2 regions of the Mesobacillus stamsii genome follow, and region 1 is predicted to be linked to the other one. Evidence: predicted binding sites of a transcription regulator. Region 1 holds the regulator's gene; the other holds the start of a gene.

Region 1 (6,255 bases):
TGAGAGAATCCTTATCGGCAGCTATACATGGGGAGATGGTGATTTGCCTGATGAACTGCTGGATTTCTATGATGAATTAAAGACAACGGATTTATCCAGTAACATCGGTGCAGTGTTTGGAGCGGGTGATTCATCGTATCAGCATTTTGCCAGAGCGGTTGACCTATTAGAAGATACTCTGACCCAACAAGGCTGTTCTATTTTACAAAAGGGGCTAAAAATCGATCAATCTAAAGATCTCGACCTTCAAGAAGAATGTTTGGCTTTCACCCTTAAATTACTTAAGTAGGAAAATTAGGAGGTTATGACTATGTCAAAAGCAGTAATCCAATTAGAAACATTAACTTGCCCGTCCTGTATAAAAAAAATCAAAAACGTTTTATTAAAAACAACCAAACCCGTTCTTCCTTAAAGGACTTAATGGATTTGGCACCACAGGAAGCAGTTGTCATCCGCAATGCCACTACCGTGACCATTCCCGCAGAGGAGGTTGCCAAGGGAGATACGGTCATCATTCGATCTGGAGGAAAGATTCCTGTTGACGGAAAAATCATCTCAGGCCAGGCTTCCATTAATGAATCAACGGTAACAGGAGAACCTGTTCCGAAGTTCAAACAGACCGATTCCCAAGTTTTCAGCGGAACAATTATAGATGACGGATATATAGAAATGATAGCGGAAAACTAAGAAATGGAAGAGTCATCAAAGGAAAAGGCAACTGTGCTACAAAACACCTATTTCGCCATTAGAATTGTACTCGTTTTGCTCTTAGGTGTATTAAAGGGTTCTGTCCATCTCGCATTAGGCATGTTTGTCCATGAAGCGAGCGTCTTGCTCGTCATCCTAAATGGAATCCGATTAATGAAATTTAAGTTTCGTGGCTTATCGAAAAGAGCAGCTTTTATCCAAGCGGCGCCACTGAAAAGGGAGCAATGTCAATGACCGAAAAGAAACATCAGAGTACTTTCTGCTGCCAACATTCAGGAGGAAATGATCAGGCATGTGTTTCACTCGTACCTATTTTTAATCATCTTGAAAATGACCAATTGAATGAAATTATGCAGACCGTTAAATCAGTTCGCTTTAACAAAGGCGAATTCATTTATACAGCCGACGATGAGGTGGACTCCCTATATATTGTAAGTGAAGGAAAAATTAAAATTTTCCACTTATCAGAATCAGGCAAAGAACTGCTCATACGCGTTTTACAACCCGGAGATTTCACTGGTGAACTTGCTCTATTTCAAGATTCCATCCATAAAGGATTTGCCCAAACGGTAATTGATACCCAAGTTTGTGTGATCAAGCGCTCTATTTTACAGGAGCTTTTACTGAAATACCCTTCCATTTCCTTAAAAATTTTAGCGGAATTTGCAAGTCGTCTTGAAAAATCCGAAAAACAAACCATCCGGTACGCAACGGAGAAAGTGGAAACCAGAATTGCCTTATACCTTGCTGAGTGTATGCACATCACCCCTGCTTCCAATGAGATAAAGCTTCCCGTCAGCTACAAAGATCTAGCATCCTACTTAGGCACAACCCCGGAGAGCATCAGCCGGACATTAACCCGCTTTGAGGAACAAGGTTTTATAAAAAAGGAAAAACAGCACGTGCTTGAAATCCTCGATTTAGACGGATTGCTTCTGGTTTAACTCCACATTATAGTTATAAGAGTCTTATCGAATGATAAGGCTCTTTTGACTGCAGCTGACTATTACTTGAATAATGTTTTTCAGCAGAGAACGCCTTAACATTTTCAAACTTTACCGGCCACAAACAAAATTATCCCAGCAAGATCATAAATTAGCGTGATTCCTGAATGAAACCGCTTTATTAATCGTTCAAAAATGTTCACACTGTTTTCGAGCGAAAATAAGGTAAAATGGAGGTATAAATTTATGTGATTAACTTCACAATCACTGAAACAAAAAGGAGTTCCTCATGGCCTATTTCAAACCTGAAAAAATAATGGAAATCACCATTGGAAACGGTGTAAAGAAAACTAAATATCCTCTGTTGCAAACATACATTCTCGGTTTCGAAGCAGGAGCGTTTATCGCATTGGGGTATCTGCTATATATCAGGATTACTGCCCCACTAATCGGGCCTTTGGAAGGGCTCAGCACCTTAATTGGCGCATCCGTGTTTCCCATCGGTCTTATTCTGACACTGCTCGCTGGCGGAGAGCTGCTGACGGGAAATATGATGACGGTGCCCCTTGCTAAGTTTGCCCACGAAATCAGTGCCGGCAAGGTTTTGAAAAACTGGACTCTGATCACTGTAAGCAATTTTTTCGGGGCGATTTTTATCGCCTATGTGTTTGGCCATTTGACCGGTCTTACGGAAACCGGAATCTTCCTTGAAAAAACCGTTCACATCGTCGAACATAAGTTAGATGCAACCTTTCTTGAAGCATTTCTGTCAGGTATCGGCTGTAATTGGCTTGTCGCAGCAGCCGTTTGGCTTTCCTACGGTGCAGAGGATATGGCTGGCAAGATTTTCGCTATCTGGTTCCCCACGATGGCCTTTGTGGCCATTGGCTTTCAGCACGTGGTTGCAAATATGTTTGTCATCCCAGCAGCAATATTTGCCGGCCATTTCACCTGGCTCGATTACCTCGATAATTTTGTGCCGGTGTTCCTTGGAAATGCGGTGGGTGGTACGATCTTTGTGGCGATGGCCTACTGGTTCGCCTATCAAAAGCAGGAAGGAAAACCGAACATTCAACCTGTACCCCTAAAGAAAGCCAAAATATGATTCGGAATTTTTAACGATTGATCTGGACTGAATTAATCACTTCCATTCAACACATGCCAATGATTCCAGAGAGAACATAGATATTTTTCCACAGCCTTTCTTGAATGCCGGTAAAAAAGCGTCTTTCACTCTCCGCTTCTGCCCTTCAGTTTGCCAGCCCTTTTATGAATCAGTCTTTCAATAGCGGAACCTGGCTTCTGTTGGATTGTCATTTTTCACGAAATACATAATCAGTTTGCCATTCATGAAAGGGATTCACGGCTTTTTCCATTTGCTGTAGATTTAGCACATTTTCGATCTAATGTGTGGTGTGTTGTTAAATGTGTCCCGATACGAGTTTCCACATGTTATAAAATGGGTATAATAACCAACACATCCTCATGTTTAGGCATACATTATTTTAACGAAAATAATTCAGGATGCATTCATTGCATTGAAAACAATTTTTTTATATAATTAAGGTCAAATATAGTCAAAGTCAGAATGGGGGAGGTTTAGTGAGGAATATATCGGACATCATCGAACATTACCTAAAACAGGTTTTAGAAATGAGCGATAAGGATATCGTGGAAATCAAGCGAAATGAAATCGCCGATAAATTTCAGTGCGTGCCGTCCCAGATCAATTATGTTATCAATACAAGGTTCACGATTGAAAGAGGCTATCTTGTTGAGAGCAAACGGGGTGGCGGTGGCTACATCCGGATCATCAAAGTCCAGGCTTATGATCATGCACATTTGATTGATGATTTACTGTCTTTGATTCAGTCACGAATTTCGCAAAGTAGCGCTGAGCATGTTATCTTCCGTCTTGTGGAGGAAGATGTGGTCACCGGCCGTGAGGCAAAGATCATGCTGAGCGTGCTCGATCGGTCCGTCCTGTATATAGAGCTGCCGCAGCGGGATGAGCTGAGAGCGAGAATGTTGAAGGCAATGCTAATGGCAATAAAATATAAATAATTATAAAAAAGCAAACAAAGAGGTGATGGCGTTGATTTGCCAAGAGTGCAATCAAAGGCCGGCTACACTGCACTTTACGAATTACTCAAATGGAGAAAAATCGGAGCTTCATTTGTGTGAACAGTGCGCCCAGGAAAAAGGGGAGTTGTTCATGATGAACAATGGTCCGGCTTTTTCGATCAATAGCTTGCTGGCTGGTTTATTGAATATGGAGCCTGCTTTTGAACAAAAGAAGGAAACGTTTAAGATGGATCAAGTATCTCAGTGTCCACAGTGTTCGATGACTTTTCCGCAGTTTGTGAAGATCGGCCGGTTTGGCTGTGCAACTTGTTACGATGCTTTTCGAGAGCAATTGACACCCATTGTCAGAAGGCTGCAGAGCGGAAATGAAACGCATAATGGAAAAATACCGAAAAGGATCGGCGGTGACCTTCATTTAAGGAAGACACTTGATCATTTAAAGCAAATTTTAAAGCACCAAATTTCAGAGGAAGAATTTGAGCAAGCTGCCGGAACGAGGGATCAGATCAGGGAACTCGAACGGAAATTATCTGCAAGTCAAGAGGGAGGGGAGTAGCATTGTCATTAGAGAAATTCATTAATCAGGCTGTTAGCTCCTGGATGAGCGATGATGGTCCTGATTCCGATATTATTCTAAGCTCTCGCATTCGCTTTGCACGAAACCTTGATGAATTTAATTTTCCTACCTTGTTTACTAATGGAGAGGCAGAGGCGGTTATTGGCACGATCATGGAACGTGCCAGCCAAACTTCTGCCGCTGGCTTTGGACAGCTTGAACTGATTAAAATGGCTGAGATTCCACCTTTGAAGAAAAGGGTTTTAGTTGAGAAGCATTTAATCAGCCCAAATCTAGCGGAAAATTCTGTTCATGGTGCAGTGCTCCTATCGGGAAATGAAAAAATCAGCATCATGATTAATGAAGAGGATCACATCCGAATTCAATGTTTGTTCCCAGGCTTCCAGCTGACGGAAGCTTTAAAGGCCGCCAATGAAATCGATGATTGGCTGGAAGGGTATGTGAATTATGCGTTTGATGAAAAATTCGGCTATTTGACGAGCTGTCCAACGAATGCAGGAACTGGCCTGAGAGCATCGGTAATGATGCACCTGCCAGGGCTCGTTTTAACGCAGCAAATGAATCGGATTGTACCGGCGATTAATCAGCTAGGTTTGGTGGTAAGAGGTATTTACGGAGAGGGCAGTGAAGCGTTAGGAAATATTTTTCAAATATCGAACCAAATCACACTTGGAAAATCAGAAGTCGATATTGTAGATGATTTGCAAAGTGTCGTCAGGCAGATAATATCTCAGGAAAGGTCGGCGCGGGAAGCATTAGCCCAAACTTCGAACATACAATTAGAAGATAGGGTGTTTCGCTCTTACGGAACGCTTGCCTACAGCAGAGTCATTGAGACAAAGGAAGCTGCTCGATGCCTGTCTGACTTAAGGCTTGGGATCGATATGGGGTATATTAAAAATATATCGAAATCCATTTTGAATGAATTGATGATTTTGACTCAGCCGGGCTTTTTGCAATCATATGCGGGAGGGCCGCTAAAACCGAATGAACGCGATATCCGCAGAGCTGCTTTAATAAGAGAACGATTGAAAATGGAGACAAAAGACGAGTTAGGAGGATGATCTTATGATGTTTGGACGATTTACAGAGAGAGCACAAAAGGTATTGGCTCTGGCACAGGAAGAGGCAATCCGCCTTGGACATAACAATATTGGTACAGAACACATCTTACTTGGTCTTGTTCGGGAAGGGGAGGGCATAGCAGCAAAAGCTCTTTACGGTCTCGGCCTTGGCGCTGAGAAGATTCAGACAGAAGTTGAAAACTTGATAGGCCGTGGCCAGGAAACGACGCAGACAATCCACTATACTCCTAGAGCCAAGAAGGTGATTGAACTTTCCATGGACGAGGCGAGAAAGCTTGGGCATTCTTATGTTGGCACAGAGCATATTCTCCTTGGTTTGATTCGGGAGGGAGAGGGCGTTGCAGCCAGAGTATTGAATAATCTTGGCGTCAGCCTCAATAAGGCCCGCCAACAGGTTCTGCAGCTGCTTGGCAGCAATGAAACAACCGGACAGCAGGGAGGCAATGCGACGAACGCCAATACCCCGACGCTAGATAGCTTGGCTAGGGATTTGACGGCTATTGCAAGAGAAGGAAGCCTGGACCCGGTTATTGGGCGAAGCAAGGAAATCCAGCGTGTCATTGAAGTTCTAAGCAGACGGACAAAAAACAATCCTGTATTGATCGGGGAACCTGGTGTCGGGAAAACAGCGATTGCAGAAGGCTTGGCACAGCAAATTGTCCATAATGAGATACCGGAGATCCTTCGTGACAAGCGTGTCATGACGCTTGATATGGGAACGGTTGTTGCGGGCACGAAATATCGCGGTGAGTTTGAGGACCGCTTAAAAAAGGTCATGGATGAAATCCGCCAAGCGGGAAATATTATTCTATTCATCGATGAACTTCACACGCTGATCGGTGCAGGTGGAGCGGAG
Region 2 (6,255 bases), on a different contig from region 1:
CAACAATCACTACTTCTTCGGCAATCATGCTTGGATTCGGGATCTGAATTCCCAACAGATGGGCAAGCACACGTTTCGTTACATCGCGAATATCAGCGGCGCGTTCTTTCATGTATTCATTGTCCATGGACTCGAACATGCTAATAAACATGTCCCCAATTTCTTTTAATGCTTGTTCTGCATTGACATTTTCAGTGGTGATTTTATCTTCAATGGGTGAAATCAGTTCTGGATCAGATAATACGAGAAGATGTGCATCAAAAATTGCTGCTTTATCTGCACCTAAAGCCTTTCCAGCATGGTCGCGGATTTTTTCAAGCTCAGCTTTTGCCGTCTGAAGCGCTGTTTGAAATCGTGCAATCTCTTCAGCAGGTGCATCTACCGATTTTTTTTCAAACGAAAAATCTGGCTCGACAAGCTTATAGGCTTTGGCGATGGCAATGCCATTTGAAGCAGCAATTCCTCGGAGAAAGCCCATTATTCTGCTAAACCTTCTCTTTTAAGTGTTTCTTCAAGTGTATTTAACGCATCTTGCTCGTCGCTTCCTTCAGCAGTGATCGCGATTTCAGCGCCTTGCCCGATTCCTAATGACATTACACCCATGATAGACTTAAGGTTAACCTTTTTTTCTTTATATTCTAAGTGAATTTCTGAATCAAACTTACTTGCAGCCTGCACAAGTACTGTAGCAGGGCGAGCGTGGATTCCTGTTTCAGCAACAACCTTAAATTGTTTTTGTAACATATTAGATCAATCTCCTTTAAATTAAAATAGATGGTTTAGATGATATACATGATGCCTTCCGAACTAAATGCTTCCTGGTCAAAATGATATTTCTATTCTACCCATTTATGCTGTTCATTCACACCATATACAATTTCCAATCATTTCCTCGTAAACATGGATTGGCATCCCACACAAAAGAATAGCATTTCACCCTATCATTAGACAACGAAAAAACGTTATTTTTTTAAGGTTTTCTTCATTTTTTTGCATAAAACGTTTTCATTGTAACGATATTGACAAAAGAATATTCGTTATATGCCGCGTATACGGCGCTTTGAAAATGCATTCACATCCTCCTGCAACATATTTAACAGCCGATCTAGTTCCTGGCTTACTGATATGGTCTGAACGCTGTGAAAACCGGTTTCTTTTGCCAAAGAAATCATTTCTTTTCGTTTTTGTTCGATTTCTTCTTTTATATTAATGCAACATACAGTTTCCATCTGCGTTCACCCCACAGTATATGTTACCATTTTACTATCATTGTCCTAAAAGTGGTAGGAAAAACTTCCTGACTCTTGAGTTCAGCTCCTTGGTTTATCCATATATCGATAAATAACATCTCCGCCTCTTTGGGCTATTCCTCTGAAATGCTTAAAATCATCCCGCTTCACAATTGCTTCACGAAAAACCATAAAGTCTTGCTTAGCAACAAAGATTTCTTCCACCTCTCTGCTTTTCAAGTTTTCAAGCATTCTCTCCGCCTGTTCCTTGTCCATATTTCACACTCCTTACAACAAATCGATAAAACTATTTTATCTCCTATTTTTTCTTTTGCAAATTTGGTTGATTCAAACCTGGCTCAAAAGGTTATTATTCTATATAATAAATTATAAAATTGAATTTTCTAACTTTTACATTTGTAAATTTCGTGAACATTTACAATTTACAACAGATTTTCCTTTACGCCTCGAAATTTTTAAGGCAAAATGTTAGTAATTCGAACTATGACGAAGGAGCGAGTTATATGATAAAAGCTGAAGTTGGAAATGTTGTCGAATTCAAACAAGGATTACAGGGAGTTGTAGAAAAAGTCAATGAAAATTCTGTAATTGTTGATTTAACCTATATGAGCAATTTCAGAGACTTGGAATTAGACCAGCGGACCGTAATCAATCATAAACACTATAAAATTGTAAAAGAAACAGCCTATTAATATACGAATGAAAAGTAATCTTGGCTGCTTTTTTTGGAAGCCCTTCCAGCCTGTAAGAATTTCTTCAGCAATTGGTTTAGTAGGTACTTTTCATTATTGCCGAAAATACTTGTCCATGTTATTTTGATAAAGGATTGTAACATTGATTCTTTATTTTCGTCTAGTATGGTAGAAAACAGCAAATGAAATGACAGGAGGACATTCGGCATGAACAAATGGAGAAAACCATTCATATTCGTCGGCTTATCAACACTTTTGCTCACTGGCTGTGGATCCGCTACGGAGTCTGATAAAACGGCGAACCAGACACCGGAATCACAGCAGGCATCTGCGCCAGAAGCTTCAAAGGAAGAGCAGCCCGCAGCGGAACAGGATAAGAAAAAGGAAGAAGGTTCGATTCGGGTCCTCGAACAGAACCTTGATTATACTTTGAACGGCGAACAGAAACAGCAAACCGGCTTTCTTAAGAATAGCGATAACCAAAACTACTCCATGTACGTCTTGCCTGAATATGAATGGACTGCAGAAGAACCTAACAAGGATGTTCTAATGCTGACTGAGGATGACAGTATCTTTATGAGGATCGAATTGCTTCCAGCAGATACAGAATGGGCCAGGGCCGAAGAAAATGCCAAGGCACAGCTTTCTGCTGCCGGAGCTGAGGTAAAAGAAACGGCAATGCCGGACGACGCATTTTTCAGCAACGCTTGGGGTATGGAAACAAAAAACGGAGCAGACAATATTACCACCTACCTTATTAAAAATGAAGAACAGCCTCTAAAACTAACTCTCTTCACAAAAGAAGGTGCCGACCATCGGGATGCCTTTATCCAAATGGCGAAGACAATCATGAAACAACAAAATTAAAAAAAGAAGGGGAATCCCCTTCTTTTTTTATGGTCGCTTTTGTAAATGGACAGGTTTCATCCACAGTAAAACCATAAATACTAGGCTAATGTAGCCGAATACCGGATACAGGAACGAAAGCAGTGTTCCATAATCAATCAAGCTGATGAAATAACAGATCAGGAAGAGAAAAGAGACGATTAGCATGCTAGGAAGTTTAAGATGCTTTTGAATCTGTCTTTCGAGACCATAAATATTGCCGATTACAGAAGTGAAAATCTCACCATATACAATTAAGACAAAAATCCAATAAAGGCCGGCTGCCAGCTGTTTCATGATTACCGCCATCGGGATTGCGAATGTATCAAATCCTGGAAGCATTATCAAAGTCAAGTGACTTGAAAGCAAAATCACTGTCAAAGCAATGCCTCCAATAATCCCTCCCCACTTAACTGTCTGATCGTCCTTTATCTCGGCTGCAACTGGCACCAGCACTGCCTGGGCAAGTGACAGGTTTAGAGCGGTATAGGAAAATGGACCAATCACCGCTTTCCATCCATCCTCTGCATAAGGAATATAAACAATCTGTTCGAAAAATCCAGGCAATCGAACGGAAAGGGAAAATAAAATCAAACTAAACAAAATCATCATTGGAACGACAAAGGTGTTAACGGCAAAAACACCCTTTAGGCCTACGATCATCACACCAAGTGACAAGGCAATCGTTACAAGAATTCCTAGCGATTTCGTTAAACCAAGCTGTTCCTCAAATACCGCTCCAGCCCCAGAAAGCATAACGGCACACACACCAAGAAGCATGAACAGCATCAATACATTAATGATTCTTCCAAAAAATCGCCCGAATAAATGCACATTCATTTCTTCATACGAATGAGCCCCGATCGATGCTGCCATGCGCATCAATTTAGACCCCATATAAGTAAGAATGGAACCAGCGATGAAGACTCCAAGCAGTCCAAAAATGCCAAAACGGGAAAAAAATTCAACGATTTCCCTCCCGGTCGCAAAGCCAGCTCCCACCACTGTGCCGACATAAACTGCAGCGATTTGAAAGGCAGCACCCCAATTCGTTTTCAAAGCGTTCCCCCTCTCTCTTTTTCAATATATGTTGGAAAAGACAAACCATGACGAGCTTTTTTAATGGGCAAATTATGGCTATTTGGAATCGACAGTAATAGGAAGCATTCAAATAAAGAAAAACCATTTATGACCAAAAATTACTAAGAAATTCCCCAGGCAAAACTCTTGAAAGTCAAAGAAGGTCAAAGTATACTATAAATAAATTGATCAAAGATAGTCAAAGTCAACTTCATCTTTGGTTTTTTAAATGAAAAATTTGAAGGAGGAATTTAAATGCTTTGCCAAATTTGCCAGGAAAAACATGCAAATATTCAATTAAAGGTAAATGTTAATGGGAACCAGAAGCATTTAATGCTCTGTGAAGACTGCTACCAAAAAGAGAAAGAAAAATTAGGTGCCACATTTGGCAGCCCGATGTCCGGATTTACCGGACTTGGCGGTTCACCGTTTAATGATATGTTCAAACAGTTCTCTGGGAATATGAATCAGGCACCTTTCAATCCATCTGCTGCTGCCCCCAAGACAGCCAGCGGCGGGAACGGCTTGATTGACCAATTTGGCAGAAACCTGACTCAAATCGCCAAGACTGGCTTGATTGATCCCGTTATTGGTCGGGATGAAGAAGTAAAACGTGTGATTGAAATTTTAAATAGAAGAAATAAAAACAACCCTGTGCTCATCGGTGAACCCGGTGTAGGAAAAACTGCAATTGCTGAAGGCCTTGCCTTGAAGATTGTCGAGGCTGATGTGCCAGAAAAACTGAAGAATAAAGAAGTTTATCTATTGGATGTCGCTTCCCTCGTATCGAACACCGGAATCCGTGGTCAATTCGAGGAACGAATGAAGCAATTGATTTCTGAATTGCAGGCACGCAAAAACATCATTCTTTTCATTGATGAAATTCACCAGCTTGTAGGTGCAGGCTCTGCGGAAGGTTCTATGGATGCAGGCAATATCCTGAAGCCAGCGCTTGCCCGCGGCGAACTTCAAGTAATCGGTGCAACAACCCTGAAGGAATACCGCAAAATTGAAAAAGATGCAGCTTTAGAAAGACGATTCCAGCCTGTCCATGTATTAGAACCAACTGTCGATGAGGCAATCGAAATCTTAAAGGGAATCCAGACCAAGTACGAGGATTTCCATCAGGTAGTTTTTGCCGATGAAGCCATCAAGGCATGTGTCCAGCTTTCTCACCGATACATCCAGGATCGTTTCCTTCCAGACAAAGCGATTGATCTGATGGATGAAGCAGGATCCAAGCTAAATTTGATTTCTGATTATCCAAATATTAATGATGCTGAAAGCCGCCTTGCTGAACTTGCGAAGGAAAAGGAAGCAGCTTTAAAGCAGGAAGACTATGAAACTGCTGCCAAGCTCCGGGATGAGGAAGCGAAGCTTGAGAAAGCACTCAGTGAAAATGGCAATGCTGAGCGACCTGTAGTCAAGGTAACGCACATCCAGGAAATCATCGAGAAGAAAACTGGCATTCCTGTCGGCAGGCTTCAGGAAGACGAGCAGGAAAAAATGAAAAATCTTGTTGCCAACCTGAATGGAAAAGTCATCGGGCAGGAAGATGCTGTGCAAAAAGTGGCCAAAGCAATTCGCCGTAGCCGGGCAGGTCTGAAATCAAAGAACCGTCCAATCGGCTCATTCCTGTTCGTCGGTCCTACCGGTGTCGGTAAGACTGAACTATCCAAGACTTTGGCAGAGGAACTCTTTGGTTCAAAAGATGCAATGGTGCGTCTCGACATGAGTGAGTATATGGAGAAACACAGTGTTTCCAAGCTGATTGGTTCACCTCCAGGCTATGTAGGCCATGATGAAGCTGGCCAGCTGACGGAAAAAGTACGCCGCAACCCATACAGCATCATTTTGCTGGACGAGATTGAAAAAGCTCATCCAGATGTACAGCATATGTTCCTGCAAATCCTCGAAGATGGCCGCCTAACTGACAGCCAAGGCCGAACAGTAAGCTTTAAAGACACCGTCATCATTATGACAAGCAACGCAGGTGTCGGACACAAAACCATCAAGGTAGGCTTTGGTCAAAATACTGCTGTCAATGAATCAAGCATTCTCGATTCACTAGGAGGATTCTTCAAGCCAGAATTCCTGAACCGCTTCGACAGTATCATTGAGTTCAAGTCTCTTGAGAAGCAACATCTGCTCCAGATCGTCGACTTGATGCTAGCAGAACTGAAAGAAACACTTGCAGAGCAGAACATCACCCTCGAAGTGACAATGGAAGTGAAGGCAAAGCTTGCGGAGCTTGGATACCACCCAGCATTCGGTGCCCGTCCACTGCGTCGTTCCATCCAGGAACAACTAGAGGATTCCATCGCAGACTTCATCCTCGAAGCACCAGA

The links. Region 1 encodes CtsR, which represses protease genes until heat stress. Its sites were predicted from a motif close to ATGGTCAATAAAGGTCAAACA; they were not measured.
Region 2: J2S25_RS08425 (ATP-dependent Clp protease ATP-binding subunit) is a predicted target of CtsR. The motif match lies at 4,058-4,078, and genes of this name have one in related genera.

What each region holds. Positions count from the first base shown of each region.
Region 1 covers NZ_JAUSUN010000047.1:987-7,241, forward strand. The annotation lists gene J2S25_RS19305 (flavodoxin) at 1-289, shown strand, start outside; gene J2S25_RS19310 (P-type ATPase actuator domain-containing protein) at 421-687, shown strand; gene J2S25_RS19315 (hypothetical protein) at 691-942, shown strand; gene J2S25_RS19320 (Crp/Fnr family transcriptional regulator) at 939-1,652, shown strand; gene J2S25_RS19325 (formate/nitrite transporter family protein) at 1,942-2,757, shown strand; gene J2S25_RS19330 (CtsR family transcriptional regulator) at 3,255-3,716, shown strand; gene mcsA (protein-arginine kinase activator protein McsA) at 3,742-4,293, shown strand; gene mcsB (protein-arginine kinase McsB) at 4,296-5,378, shown strand; gene clpC (ATP-dependent protease ATP-binding subunit ClpC) at 5,383-6,255, shown strand, end outside.
Region 2 covers NZ_JAUSUN010000008.1:20,952-27,206, forward strand. The annotation lists gene ptsP (phosphoenolpyruvate--protein phosphotransferase) at 1-478, opposite strand, end outside; gene J2S25_RS08395 (phosphocarrier protein HPr) at 478-744, opposite strand; gene J2S25_RS08400 (aspartyl-phosphate phosphatase Spo0E family protein) at 1,038-1,229, opposite strand; gene ykzS (protein YkzS) at 1,311-1,505, opposite strand; gene J2S25_RS08410 (YkvS family protein) at 1,754-1,942, shown strand; gene J2S25_RS08415 (DUF8580 domain-containing lipoprotein) at 2,150-2,809, shown strand; gene J2S25_RS08420 (YkvI family membrane protein) at 2,837-3,886, opposite strand; gene J2S25_RS08425 (ATP-dependent Clp protease ATP-binding subunit) at 4,163-6,255, shown strand, end outside.